DNA from 2 places in the Microbulbifer sp. NBRC 101763 genome. Region 1 is predicted to be linked to the other one. Evidence: predicted binding sites of a transcription regulator. Region 1 holds the regulator's gene; the other holds the start of a gene.

Region 1 (7,369 bases):
TTAGGCAGAGGAAAGTAAGGTATCCGATGTTAATAGTGATTTCTCCCGCGAAAACGCTGGATTATGAGAGTGAAATTCCCGAATTGGAAACCACCCAGCCGGAGTTTCTCAAGGAGTCTGCAGCATTGATCAAAGAGCTGCGTAAACTCAGCCCGCAGCAGATTTCCAGCCTGATGAAAATTTCCGATAAGCTGGGCATCCTGAATTACGATCGGTTCCAATCCTGGAAGCGGCCTTTTACTGCTACGAATGCACGAGCGGCGCTGCTCGCTTTTAAAGGCGATGTTTATACCGGTCTTGATGCAGAGTCTATGGGCAAGCGCGATTTCAGCTATGCGCAAAAACATCTGCGTATGTTGTCGGGGCTCTACGGTATCCTGCGCCCACTGGACTTGATGCAGCCTTACCGTTTGGAGATGGGCACCAAGTTTGAGAATTCCCGTGGTAAGAACCTGTATGAATTTTGGGGAGAGAAAACCACCGGGGCTCTCAATGAGCAGTTGCATAGCCTCAAGAGCCGTGAGTTAGTTAACTTGGCCTCAAACGAGTACTTCAAGTCGATCAGGCCCAGGGCACTCGATGCCGAAGTGATTACCCCACACTTCAAGGACCTGAAAAATGGCCAGTACAAAATGATCAGTTTCTTCGCTAAGAAGGCGCGGGGCATGATGAGTCGTTGGGCTATCGACCAGCGGGTAAAAAAGGCAGAAGAGCTGAAGGGCTTTGATGTCGGGGGGTATGAATACAGCCCTGAAATGTCCAGTGAACACGATTGGGTATTTACCCGGGACGAAGCGCAATGAGCGAGCAGGCCCTACCGGATGCTCCCTCCTGCGCGCGTAACCGTGATCCCATCCTTAAACAATTACGACGCCTGCTGGCTGATAGCCGGCAAGTGCTGGAAGTTGGAAGTGGTACCGGGCAGCATGCGGTCTACTTTGCTCCTCAGTTGCCCCAATTAACCTGGCAGACTTCTGAACGTGCGGAGATGTTACCGGGAGTTTGCGCCTGGTTGGAGAAGCAGCCCGCGCAAAACCTGCTAAAGCCTCTTGCCCTGGATGTCGATAGCGACTGGCCAGAGCTCAGTGCAGACGTGGTCTTTACCGCCAATACCCTGCATATCATGTCGAGAGAATCGGTAGAGCGCTTTTTCCACAAGCTCCCCTCGGTCTTGGAGTCCGGTGGTCAGCTGGTTGTCTACGGTCCTGTGAAAATTGATGGGGCTTTTATCGGGCCAAGCAATGCCGATTTTGATCTCTGGCTCAAGGAGCGCAACCCAGCCAGTGGTATCCGTGACCTGGAATGGTTGGATCAGCTCGCTGCAGATGCGGATATGCGGCGCGAAGAGCTAAGTTTCCTGCCAGCCAATAATCAACTGGTTGTCTGGCGTAAAAACGATAATAAGGAGTAAGTATGCCTGCGTGGTTTGAAGTAACGGTAATTGTGGCCTTTGCAATTGGCGCTGTGTATTTTTTTGCCAAGTATCGTGAGACTGCTGCTGCCCTGCACGAAAGTGAGCGTATGAAGACGCGCCTTTCTAATGACCTGAACCGCTATAAGGATGTGCCTCGCCTGCGCGCCTTGCGCGATGCTTTACTGGGTTCCCGGCCCCTGCCTACGGACGATGAGGGCAATGAGCACCTGTTGCTGCGTGATGGGGATTTGCAATTGCACCACCTGATCCTGAGCAGGGAGAGTACACCGGTTAATGATGAGGACGAGAGCACCTATACAAAAAATGGTGAAAAGGTAAGGCTGGAGGAGTTTGATTAACCCCGGCTTTATCTGGGTAAGGAGTGGGGCGGTGTTTAAGCGCCCACTGTCACCTCAGGACCTTGCTCTACTTTGCTAACCACTTTTTTGACAGGGAAGTGCAAAGTGAAAGTGCTGCCTTGTGTGGGAGTACTTTCAACACTCATTTCACCGCCGTGGCGTATCAGAACGTGCTTCACGATAGCTAGTCCCAGGCCTGTGCCGCCGCTGTCTCGCGAGCGACCGGGGTCGACCCGATAAAAGCGTTCAGTAAGGCGCGGGATATGTAAAGGGTCAATACCTATGCCTCGATCCTCCACACTGAAGTGACCGCCCCAGTTGTCCTGCCACCAGCGAAGCTTGATGGCCCCTTCATCAGGGCTGTACTTCACCGCATTCAGCACCAAGTTGGCAAAGGCACTGTGTAGCTCGCTAGCATCACCGCGAATGCAGCAGGGGATTTCGTTTTCCACTTCTATCTGGTGGCGACCACCACTAAAGCTGCGTGCTTCCCGCGCTACTCGCTCCATCAGTTCCTGCACATCTATCAGCATGTCGCCGCCAGTGCGCTCAGAGGTCTCCAGGCGTGCCAGAAGCAACAGGTCGTTGACCAGTGTAGTCATGCGTGCGGCCTGCTCCTCCATCTGTGCCAGTGGACGCTGCCACGCGGGTGGTGCCATATCACTGCCTTGCAAGGTTTCCAGGTAGCCGGCAATGACTGTCAGTGGGGTGCGTAGTTCGTGGGAGACATTGGCAACAAAATCGCGGCGCATCTGCTCCAGGTTGTGCAAGCGGGTGATATCGCGAACGATAACCAGTGCCTCATCTTTTCCATAGCGGGTAACCTCCAGCTGCAGGTGCAGTGCTTCATTGCCTGGGGCGGGAAGGGTCAGAGGCTCGCGCGAGTCGGTATCCTCGCTGTGCATGTAGCTGACAAAGTTGGGGTCACGGACAAAATTGACCAGGGATTGTCCGCTGTCACTGGCCTGCAGGCCGAGTAGCTCACCGGCAGCGGGGTTCCACCAAGCCAAATGGTCGCCATTCTCGAGAGCAACTATGCCCTCACGCAGAGCGCTGGTACTGTCCTGTACCCGCCGCAACATAGCGTGCAGCTTTTGTTTCTCACGGCGATGACGGCGTTGCATACGATAGAAGTCATCGTAGATTTCGCCCCAGATACCGAAAGAGGTGGGAGCGGGTCCGCGCCGGCCATTGGCCAGCCAGCGGTTGAAGCGCTGTTGTTGCCACAATACAGATAGAAGGTAGGCGGCCAGGCCCGCAATTAGGGCGAGCGACCAGTTGCCTGAGGTGAAACCGAGAATGGTGCAGCCCAGAGCGATAATTACAAAACGCGAAAACTCGCCAATACTGCGATCCAACATAGCGTTGCCGTGTTACCTGACGGACGCGAAAGGGCTCTGCCTGGCAGCCCTTCACGGTCAATACATCTTGGAAACCCATAGTTCTGAAGTGTGACCATTGGTTCCCGTGGAAGTCAGTGCCGATCTGTGGGGATTGTCACACTTTTTCGACAGTTTGCACAGAAAATCGATAGCCTGTTCCGCGTACTGTCTGGATATATCGGTCATGACCATCCACTGTCAGGGCTTTGCGCAGGCGACGGATATGCACGTCCACAGTGCGCTCTTCCACATATACGTTGCCGCCCCAGACATGGTCCAGCAATTGGGTACGTGTGTAGGCTCGCTCTTGGTGCGATAGGAAAAAGGTCAGCAGGCGAAATTCGGTGGGGCCCATATCTACAGGCTGTCCCTTGATAGTCACCCTGTGACTGAGAGGGTCCAGCACCAGGTTGCCGGCACTCAATGGGTCTTCCGGTGTGGCCGGGCCTGCGCGCCGCAACACAGCCTTGAGGCGTGCAACCAGTTCGCGGGGGGAGAAGGGCTTAGTGATATAGTCGTCGGCGCCTGTCTCTAACCCCTTGATTTTATTATCTTCCTCGCCTTTTGCCGTGAGCATGATGATGGGCACTGAAGCGGTCAGTTCATCGCGCTTGAGGCGCCTGGCCAGCTCGACACCGGAGACATCCGGCAGCATCCAGTCGAGCAGGATCAGGTCCGGCTTTTCATCGATAATCAGGGCGTGGGCCTCCTGGGCGTTCTCGGCTTCGAGGCAGCGGTAATCTGCCATCTCCAGCGCTATCCGCAGCATGTCGCGTACTGCGGCCTCGTCATCGACAATCAGAATCGTTTTACTGTGCATTTGCCTGCCATTCCCGCTCAGCTTCCAGGTTTTCCCGGTTATGGCTGGGGATTAAACGAGATTAATATGACAAATATATGACGGCTGCTGTCCGGTTCCCAGTCAGCAGTTAATTAAACAGATAATGCAGAAAAATTCCGGTAAATAACGCCAACCCTACCCAATTGTTGTTGAGAAACGCACGAAAACAGGCTTCTCTCCCCCGTTCGCGAACCAGCCATTGCTGGTAGGCAAACAATGAGGCCACAACGATAAGGGAAACGTAGTAAATGCCCCCGAGGCTAAAGCGTTGGCCGATGAGCAGCAGTGCTATCAATACCAGTAGCTGCAGGGCGGCAGTCATGACTTTGTCCATCTCTCCAAAAAGGATTGCTGTGGATTTAACCCCAATCTTCAGATCGTCATCCCGGTCCACCATGGCGTAGAAAGTGTCGTAACACAGGGTCCACAGCAAGTTGGCAACATAGAGGAGCCAGACTTGTGGTGGGACTTTGCCAGTTACTGCGGCGAAGGCCATGGGAATGCCCATGCTGAAGGCAGCACCCAGTACCACTTGGGGCAGATGGGTGTGACGCTTGGCAAAGGGATAGCAGAAAGCTAGTGCCAGAGCGGGTAAGGAAAGAAGAATAGTCAGTTGGTTGGTTGTCAGTACCAGCGCGAAGGCCAACAGGCTGAGTCCGGCAAAAAGTCCAAGTGCTTCTTTTGGAGTGATACTGCCAGTAGCCAGGGGGCGCTCAGCAGTGCGCTTTACTTTGCCGTCGATCTCACGATCAGCAAAATCGTTTACTGCACAACCGGCTGCGCGCATCAGGATCACTCCAAGTGTGAATACGGAGAACAGGTGCAGTCCCGGCCAGCCATCCGCAGCCAGCCATAGTGCTGCCCAAGTGGGCCATAACAGCAACAGAGAGCCGATGGGTTTATCCATGCGAGCCAGCTGCCAGTAGGGCATGATTGCGGGCCAGCGGGTGGCAATCTGTTGGCTGATCACGGTGGACTCTCCCAGTATCTAGTTAGTGACTGCGGCGGCTAAAGGTGAGGTCTCTGGCTGGAAACTTGAGAGAAATGTCTCTGCTACCAGCAGGGGCTTGTCCCGAAGCCAGAAAGTAGAGCGGCGACCCCAGGCGTTCTTATTCTCATTGCACAGGGTCTCCAGCTGGAAGTTCGGATTTCGCTGCAGGCGATTAAATTGAATATCACCACGGCGGATACCTGGCTCGCTGAAAAGTAACTCTCCTAATGGGCGGTCGTCCAGGCTGCGCAAATTGCGGGACTTGCCTTGTAGGCTGCGCATCGGCAATACGCTGCGGGCGTATACCCAGGGCTGGCCGCAGCCATACAGTAAAACCTCCCGCACCAGGGCGCGACTGTGCTCACGCAGTTTTAGTGCGCGACACTCCTCAGCAAGGGGTGTTTGCCAGCCCTGGAAGAGGACCTGTACACGAAAATCCTCGCCGCTCTGCTGCTTCAAAGCCGCCGTCAGCGAGCCCGAATATTCCAGCCAGGGCAACAGTGACTCGGGAGGCTCTGGGAGTGTTGGCTCTAGGGGCTGCCCACGCCAATCGCCGGTGGGTACAAATGGGGATTGGTGCAACGATAACTCCGCAGTCTGGAAAAATGGCATTGTACCTCGCCTGTTGGCGGCTGGCCTCACCCTGTTGCATTTTTGCTCCCTGAGTCGCCAGTGGATATAGTGCCCTCTTTGACGAAAACAACGAATCTATAACGAATCCATAAAGAGAAGCTTGTTATGGGGCTTACGACCAAAATTCTTGTGGGGATGATTGCGGGCATTCTTCTGGGGTGCCTGTTCAATTTCCTGAATATGAGCCAGCTGCTCGGCGAGGGTGTTACCAGCGCCATTAACCTTTACCTGACCGAGGGTCTTTTTGACATCATCGGCCGTATATTTATTGCCTCACTGAAGCTGATGGTGGTGCCGCTGGTGCTGGTTTCCCTGATTAGTGGTGCCTGTGCTTTATCGGAAGGCAGCCGTATTGGCCCATTGGCGGGTAAAACTGTTCTGCTCTATATGCTGACCACAGCCATCGCTATTACTCTGGCCCTTTGTTTGGCACTGATATTCCAGCCTGGGGTCGGTGTGAGTGAAACCGCGGCAGAGGCCACCGCGGCTTATCAGCCAAAGGAATCCCCACCCCTTTCCGAAGTGCTGGTAAATATTTTCCCCACTAACCCAGTAGCCGCAATGGCTGAAGGTAATATGCTGCAGATTATCGTGTTCGCCCTGCTGATGGGCTATGCGATTTCCCGCTGTGGCGAGCCGGGCCAGCGCATCGCTGCTTTCTTTAATGATATGAATGCTGTCGTATTGCGCATGGTGGGTGTGCTGATGGTGTTTGCCCCCTATGGAGTTTTTGCCCTTTTGGCAAAAACTTTTGCTGACTTGGGGTTTGGAGGGCTCTTGCAGTTAGGCAAGTACTTCCTGGTTGTACTAGGTGCCCTGCTGCTACATGCCTTGGGGACTTACTCGCTGCTTTTGAAGATGTTGAGTGGCCTCAATCCGTTGGAGTTACTCAAGAAAATGTGGTCCACCATGGTCTTCGCTTTCAGTACTGCCTCCTCCGCAGCCACTATTCCTGTGACCCTATCTACAGTGGAGAAACGCCTGGGCGTAGATAACAAGGTTGCCGCTTTCACTATTCCCTTGGGTGCCACTATCAATATGGACGGCACTGCGATTATGCAGGGGGTGGCTACGGTCTTTATTGCCCAGTTCTTCGGTGTGGAGATTGGCCTGACCGGTTATCTTACAGTGATTCTTACTGCCACCCTGGCCTCTATTGGCACTGCCGGTGTACCCGGTGTGGGTCTGATTATGCTCGGTATGGTGCTGCAGCAGGTGGGTCTGCCGCTAGAAGGCATTGCTATTGTGATCGGTGTCGATCGTCTGCTGGATATGGTGCGTACTGCGGTGAATATTACCGGTGATGCGGTGGTAAGTAGTGTGGTGGCGAAGAGCGAAGGGGCTCTCGATGAAGAGACTTACTACGATGCCAACTACAAGAGTGTAAGCATCAACGATAATCAAAATACTGTTGGCGCCCACTGAGGCGCCTTTCATCAAGCCTCGGCAAAACGGGGCTTGTTTTGCAGCCAGCGTTTTATCAGCTGGCATCGCATTTCCTGATTTAGCGTTGGGGATGCAGCGATCCTCTGCACCTGGGGTAACAGTTCTGCATCTCTCTGCAAATCGGCGATGCGGTGCTGGATTTCACCGGTCTGGCGTGTGCCGAGAATCTCCCCGGGGCCACGCAGTCGCAGGTCTTCCTCCGCAATAGCAAAGCCATCGCTATGTTGACGCAGTGCCTGTAGGCGTGAACGCCCATTTTGCGATAAAGGAGTACCGTAGAGCAGCACACAATGACTGGCGATG
Region 2 (7,369 bases), on a different contig from region 1:
ATGGTATCTACCCGGCGCTGAAAGTACCTGTGTGCCATCAGTGCAGGAATCGCGACAGTCAAACCGGCGGCAGTGGTAATCAGAGCCTGGCTGATACCTCCGGCCAGTACACCCGCGTTTCCGGTGCCTTCAAGCATTATTGCCGTAAACACCTGGATCATACCGATAACGGTACCCAATAAACCAATCAAAGGGGCAACAGCAGCAATCGTGCCCAATGCACCCAGGAAACGCTCCAGGTCGTGGACCACTTGGCTCGCAGTTTCCTCAATACTGTCTTTCATAACCTCCCGCCCATGACGGGAGTTGGAAAGCCCGGCAGCAAAAATGCGCCCTAAAGGACTGGAGTCACGTAACTCTTTTAACTTGTCGGCGTTTACCTGGTTGCTTTTCAGCCACCCCCAAACATCTCCTAGCAAAGTACGCGGTGCAATACGCTGGGGATTCAAAGTCCAAAGGCGCTCAATACAAATTGCAATTACGGCAACAGAACAAAGCAGGATCGGCAACATCAGCCAGCCGCCAGATTTTATTATTTCAAACACTTTTTTGGCCCCAAACAGCGAGAGGGATTTTCGTAATTTTCTTCTGCACTTGAGATGCAGGAAGGGCACTTTATCACAGCTACTCCCGGCGGCTAAGTCTTCCAGGTAATCCTTCGCTATCAGTGTGACTCGCATACCAAAATCGCGGAGCCGACCGCGCGATAAAAATTTCAGGTTCTAGAGCGTTTTCCCCCCAGAAAAATTCAACCGCGCCACTGTCGGCAGTATTGAAAATTCGCGCACCAACTTCGTGATACCGCGCAACCACTTCGGAGTGTGGATGACCAAAGTGATGACGAAATCCCGCACTGAAAACAACATGTCTGGGCTTTGCCCAGTTCAACAAAGCCATGGATGATGAAGTCTTTGAACCATGGTGAGGTGCCACCAGTACATCCACTGGAACAAACTGCGGATAAGTCATTAGCAGGCGGCGTTCTACTGCAGCACTGATATCACCGGTTAGCAATATCCGTACCTCACCCCATTCAACCAGGGCAACACAGCTGTGGTCATTCTCCTCACCAGTAACTGTTACTTGCTCGGGCCAAAGCCAGCGGATATTAATATCACCAAATTTTTCTTCTTTGCCCGCAACGCAAGTTTTGGAGAATACATCCAAGCCAGCCGCTAATTTTTGCCCTAACTTTCCTGGTGCGTACAGGTTGCTAACAGATTTACCAGACAACACCCCCTCAACGCCCCCGGCGTGATCCTGATCACCATGGCTGACAATCAGCGCATCCAGTTGATCAATTCCTCTACCACTGAGAAACGGTGCAACAATTGTATTTCCCGCACTCCATCCGGAATTCGAAACCGGCCCGGCATCAACTACCAGCTTACCCCGTGAAGAATAAAGAACTAAAGCCAGGCCCTGCCCTACATCCAACACAGCAAATGTGAGCCCCTCACGCTCAGTTGCAGGTAGAGGCAATACCGGTTGAATCAGAGGTAACAGGAATAGCCACCCCAGGTTTCTTCCCGGCATTCCCCTCGGCATCAGTAACATCAGCAGGCACCCCGCGACAACTGATAACATCAACACACCCTGGGGAGGGCTCAGAGCCTGCCAGGTGGGCAAGTATCTGTCAGCTCTCTCCAATAGCTGCAAGAGAAGGTCCAGCTGCCATCCGGCAAAACTGAGAAACAAATGCCCCAACGCCGTGTTTATTAACAAAGCCCCCAACATCAAAGCTGGCAGGACTAGCAAGCCCAACCACGGAATAGCGAGTAAGTTAAGCAGTAATCCGCCGCTGCTGTAACCGGAAAAGTAGACAACTGAAGGTAGTATCAAGCCCAGCGCGACCAGCCATTGGCTACGTAGCAGCTGAAGAAAAGCATTGAGAGTATCTGCAACCCTGGGTAACGACCGCCAACCCCCTTCCCTACCTTGGTCCTGGTGTCCCTTCCCAATCACCTGTCGCCCACCGAAGCCGAGGAGCAACGCCGCTACTGCAGCGAATGACAGCCAGAATCCAGCTTCGTAAAAGGCAAGAGGCTGAATCACCAGTACAAGCGTCAAAGCCAGAGCGAAAGCAAATCCCGCACCTATCCTACGGCGCCACTGCCAGGCGAGTAGCAACACCCATGTCATTACCATCGCCCTCTGGGCTGATAGCGGTGCGCCAGCCAGCAGGGTGTAAACCAAGACCCCGGAAGACGCCAAGATGACCGGAAGTAACCGCAGGCTAGCGCCAATAAACACACCAGCACTTCGACTAATCATATTGCCGATCAGCAGTAGAAAGCCCGCAACCATCCCAACGTGAAGTCCAGAAATGGCCAACAAGTGCGCTGTCCCCGTCCGCTGCAATATTTCACGTTCCTCCCCACTGAGCCCACTGCGATCCCCTAGTAGCAGCGCGGCCGCCAGTGCAGGCCTTTCAATCGGCAGTTCTCGAAGAGCTTCACGAAACACATCGCGTATTTTCGCCAGCCCCCAGCCCTGCCCCAACCATTCTGGCTTTAGATCTTTCGGGCGAACATAGCCAGTTGCATACACACCACGACGCAATAACCAGCCCTCGTAGTCAAACCCATAGGGGTTTACACTACCCCGCGGTCGCTTTAGACGGACGGGCAACCTCCAATGACTGTTACCTCGCAATTGAACAAGAGCGCTCGGAGTTACTCGGTACCAGGTGAGATAGAGAAGACTCCCAGAGACAATATCTTCATTCGTAGAGACCACTTTAGCCTGAAAGCGTATATTGACACCCGGATCTCGCTGCCAGCTCCCTCCGTCTACTGAGCGGATTTCTGGCAAAGAAGTGACTCCTATATCCAAGAAATGATCTGACCCATGAGCCCAAAGAGGCAATCGTTGATCCAGGACTGCCTGGTTGGAAAATAGTGCCCAGGACGACCCAGCAAAGGACACTAAAAGAATGCCCCATAGACTGATACGCTGCGAAGACGGTGCCACAACAAGGCTTACTACCAGGTAGCCACCCAATAGCTCTGTGGGCCGGGGCAATACGGGAAGTAGCCCAACCAATACAATTGACAGGGAAAACACCCATAGCCACACAATCGGCCCGCCAAGTATCGGTACCCTAGACCCACCAGCTCTTTTTTCTCTTTTGGCGACAGGGGAGCCTGTCAGCCTGCGGCCCATTGCTATCAATAAGAAATACTCCCTGTAAGGAATCCACACAAAGGCTTCATCTACAAATGATATACAGCTGCACCACTCAAGGCTTAAAACGCCGTGATTTACAATTTTCAGGCTACCTTAACTGTTATTAATGGCACCGCCTGGTCATATTTTTTTAAGAAAAGTGCCATCTTTAACATGTTTGTAATATTCAAGTCGCAAAATCCGCACCAAATAGAGGGACAGCCAACAAACAGAACGGAAGGCCACCCCTCAACCCAAAACCATAAACTGTGCGAGACGACTATGAATAAGACCGCTCTCTCTCTGGCCATCGTTGCCATGATTCCTACTATGGCCAACGCCCAAGATGAAGGCGATGTACTCGACTTTTACGGCAAAGCCAATGTCACCTTCCAGGCTGCTGATGAGGGTGACGGCTCTGAAACTGACGTTCAGAGCAACGCTTCCCGCCTGGGCGTTAAGGGTGAAATCGCCCTGACCGACGGCATCAAGGGTATCTACCGTATGGAATACGAAGTAGATATGGACGGAGACGCCGATGACACCTTCTCCCAACGCAACATCTACGCTGGCCTGGAAGGCGGCTTTGGTCAGGTTATCGCGGGTAAATTTGACACCCCGCTGAAAGTTGCGCAGAAGAAAGTTGACCTGTTCAACGACCTGGAAGGCGATATCAAAAGCCTGATTACCAGCAGCGACAACCGCGAAGAAGATGCCCTGCAGTACACTACTCCTTCTTTCGCTGGCTTCAAAGCTTCTGCTGCTTATATCAGCAATAAAGGCGAAGTCATTAACGAAGAAACTGGCGAAGAGCGCAACAACGGTATCTCTGCTTCTGTTGCCTACGATAACAATGGCGTTTTCATGGCCTATGCATTCGACCAGGATGTTGAAGGCCAGGACATCGACGTTCAACGCTTTGTAGCCCAGTACAACATCGGCCCTGTACAGGTAGGTGCGTTGTTCGAAGACCAGGAAGACGCTGCTGGCAACAGCACCGACGGCTGGATGGGCTCTGTAGCCTACAAAATCGAACAGTGGACTATGAAGGCTCAGTACGGCCAGTCTGATATTAAAAAGGAAGGTGGTGAGACCTACAGCCTGGGCCTTGACTACAAGTTCAACAGCTCTGCCAAAGTATTCGGTTTCTACACCGACGAAACTGCTGATGGCGACTACGACCGCAGCTATGCCGGTATCGGTGCTGAGTACAAGTTCTAATTATTGCTTTTTAGGGCAGTCATCCAAATTGGGTTTGGGTTGAGCAGTTTGGCTGTCATGTATCTTTAAGAACTTAAGAAAAGGCGGCCTCTGGCCGCCTTTTCTGTATCCACTTTAAGCGGAAATTGAATTGGTCAAATTACCAATAAATCCATAAATCTATTTACCGGCGTCTCCTCAAATTTCTTTTGTGCTTTGAAGAGATCAATGATTTTTTCCGCCCGATGAGGAGGAAAACGCGAGAGCAGGTTTGACCTGAACTTTTCCTCTAGCAACGGCATACCCTCCTTACGTCGGCGTCTGTGCCCCAATGGATATTCCACTTCAATCTTTTCTGTCTCGCTGCCATTCCTGAAAAATACCTGGACCGCGCTGGCAATAGATCGCTTGTTCGGGTCGAGATACTCATCGCTATAACGCTTATCCTCAACAACTTCAATTTTTTTACGTAACTCATCTATTTCCGGATGATCCTGGTGAAAATCATTCTCATAACACCCGGCGGACAAATCTCCAAACAGCAGGCCGACTGCAACAATATATTGAAGACAATGATCTCTATCCGCGGCATTAGCCAAGTGACCTGTTTTGGAAATAATCCGAATTGCCGACTCATGGGTAGTGACTACAACCTTATCAATATCAGCAAAACGTCCTTCAATCTTTGAATGCAGGATAATCGCCGCCTCACAAGCCGTTTGACTGTGGAACTCGGCTGGGTAAGAAATTTTGAACAAAATATTTTCAATAACATAGGAGCCGTACTCCCGGGAAAAGTGAAATTGGCGATTTACCGGCGCCTTTATTTTCTGATCGGCATTGGTTTTACTGAAAGAAACATCATAAAACCCCCACTGCTTTGCTGTCAGCGCACTAGGTACCCCCATTTCCCCACTTAAAGCCATTTCAGCCAGACGCACTCCCCGGGATGTGGCATCTCCTGCAGCCCAGGACTTACGGGAACCAGTATTAGGCGCATGTCGATAGGTACGTAAAGCACTGCCATCCACCCATGCCAGAGAGACTGCAGCCATCACCTCTTCCCGGCTCCCCCCTTTTAACCAGGTCGTCACTGCCGCCGAAGCTACCCGCACAAGTAAAACATGATCGAGTCCCACACGATTAAAGCTGTTAGCCAGTGCCAATACACCCTGGATCTCATAGGCTTTAACCATTGCCTCCAGGACTGTTCGCATCTTTAACGGGGGTTCCCCAACGGATATCTTCTTCCGGGAAAGATAATCACTGACCGCCAATATGGCCCCCAGGTTATCAGATGGATGCCCCCACTCTGCCGCAAGCCATGTATCGTTGTAATCCAGCCAGCGAATGGTAGCGCCTATATCCCAGGCGCTCTTTACCGGGTCCATACGGAATTGGGTACCCGGCACACGGGCCCCATTAGGCACCACAGTGCCCTCTGCCAGAGGACCCAATAATTTAGTGCATTCAGGAAAACCTAATGCCAGACACGCACAACCCAGAGAATCCATCAAGCAATAGCGGGATGTTCGCCAAGCCTCATTAGAATCAACCTGGAATTTGAGGACATAATCAGCAATATCCTGTATCACCTGATCATAATCTGGGCGGTCAGCCCGGCTTGAATCAGAACACATAGCTAAGAGCCTGATGCAAAAAACAAAAGGAAATTACACGAGTTTAGCTGTTTTCGACAACGCCACTAATCAGTTTGAAGTGAGATCCTCGACCCGAAGCTTGATAATCGAGAAAAATATCTTGATGATACTGGCTCCTGGAATTTACAACCGCCACATTAAGTCGGCCTGCCAGACCATTACTATTTAAGACACCAGCTTGTGAGGGATTTAGGGTGCATCCGACGCGATATTGTTTGAAATTAGATATTAGGCTAAGGGTTCAATGACCCCCCCAAAAAAACTAACTCGCTCGAAACAAAGAGACCTAACTTTAAGAGCCTCCAGCAGGATTATGTTAAATTGCAAGAAATAGCCGCTAAAACAAAAAGAATATACTGCGCTAAAGAAACAGTATTATTCCGCCAGGGACAAGAATCCAGAAAAATCTATTTTATTCATACAGGCTATGTTCTTATCCATAAAGTGGATTTTCAAGGCAATTCTGGGCTTGTAGACTTATATGGACCAGGCTCCTGGTTTGGCCCCGGCCTAGGCGGGAATTCACAAGATATCGAAGCAATTGCCAAAATAGGCTGTGAGCTAGAGGTAACCTTTCCAGAAAACCTCAATACACTGATGCTTTCTCTGTCACAAACCCCAGAAGACCTTATAGAGCATTTAGCCAACAGGGAATCCCTGTTGCAGCAGCGTATATTTCAGCATATCACCGCACCACTGCCTGTAAGATTAGCAAGCTTGTTATCTCAACTCTTTTATTTTCGGGGGCAACCCTGCGCCCACGGGCATGAACTGGACGTTAGGCTTTCCCAGTCTGAGTTAGCGGCTATGGCCGGCGGCAGTAGACAAACTGTCAGCCAGCTACTTAACCGTTGGAAACAGGAAGGCGTTATCGATTACACACGCCAACATATATGTTTACTTAACAAAAACGCCCTCAAAGACTTAGCGCAAGGCTAAATCCAATTTTTTTGTCAGCTAGCTGACAGTTCATCACCCCTCGCCTCCCTATACTTTCAAAATATTGAGGGCCAGAGCTAATCCTCATCTCTATTGAATCAACATAGGAAGAGACGTCATGCGGACCATCTGTTTAGCGACACTGGGAATTCTCTTTAGCCTGCAGGCCATAGCCCAGGAAAACCTAAAGTCCACATTCAGTAATTTCGTCGATCCACGGGGAAATATCACCTTGCCTAAGGATTACCGCCAAAACTGGACCTTTCTCGGCTCTTATCAGGTTAAGTCCTCGAATGGCGAGGGATGGGATACCCACAATGTTTACACCCAACCTGCGGCAGTTAAAGCCTTTCGTAACACCGGAAAATTCCCGGATGGCGCAGTACTGGTAAAAGACGTCA

The links. Region 1 encodes PhoB, which activates phosphate uptake and scavenging genes when phosphate is short. Its sites were predicted from a motif close to TGTCATAAANNTGTAACA; they were not measured.
Region 2: ABWV76_RS13805 (porin) is a predicted target of PhoB. The motif match lies at 3,308-3,325, and genes of this name have one in related genera.

What each region holds. Positions count from the first base shown of each region.
Region 1 covers NZ_BAABQV010000003.1:400,287-407,655, forward strand. The annotation lists gene yaaA (peroxide stress protein YaaA) at 27-803, shown strand; gene ABWV76_RS09880 (DUF938 domain-containing protein) at 800-1,411, shown strand; gene ABWV76_RS09885 (hypothetical protein) at 1,414-1,773, shown strand; gene phoR (phosphate regulon sensor histidine kinase PhoR) at 1,809-3,134, opposite strand; gene phoB (phosphate regulon transcriptional regulator PhoB) at 3,271-3,975, opposite strand; gene ubiA (4-hydroxybenzoate octaprenyltransferase) at 4,085-4,927, opposite strand; gene ABWV76_RS09905 (chorismate--pyruvate lyase family protein) at 4,985-5,599, opposite strand; gene ABWV76_RS09910 (dicarboxylate/amino acid:cation symporter) at 5,726-7,045, shown strand; gene recG (ATP-dependent DNA helicase RecG) at 7,057-7,369, opposite strand, start outside.
Region 2 covers NZ_BAABQV010000005.1:211,320-218,688, forward strand. The annotation lists gene ABWV76_RS13795 (MotA/TolQ/ExbB proton channel family protein) at 1-545, opposite strand, end outside; gene ABWV76_RS13800 (DNA internalization-related competence protein ComEC/Rec2) at 625-3,078, opposite strand; gene ABWV76_RS13805 (porin) at 3,451-4,389, shown strand; gene ABWV76_RS13810 (bifunctional 2-methylcitrate dehydratase/aconitate hydratase) at 4,524-6,008, opposite strand; gene ABWV76_RS13815 (Crp/Fnr family transcriptional regulator) at 6,351-6,968, shown strand; gene ABWV76_RS13820 (cytochrome P460 family protein) at 7,087-7,369, shown strand, end outside.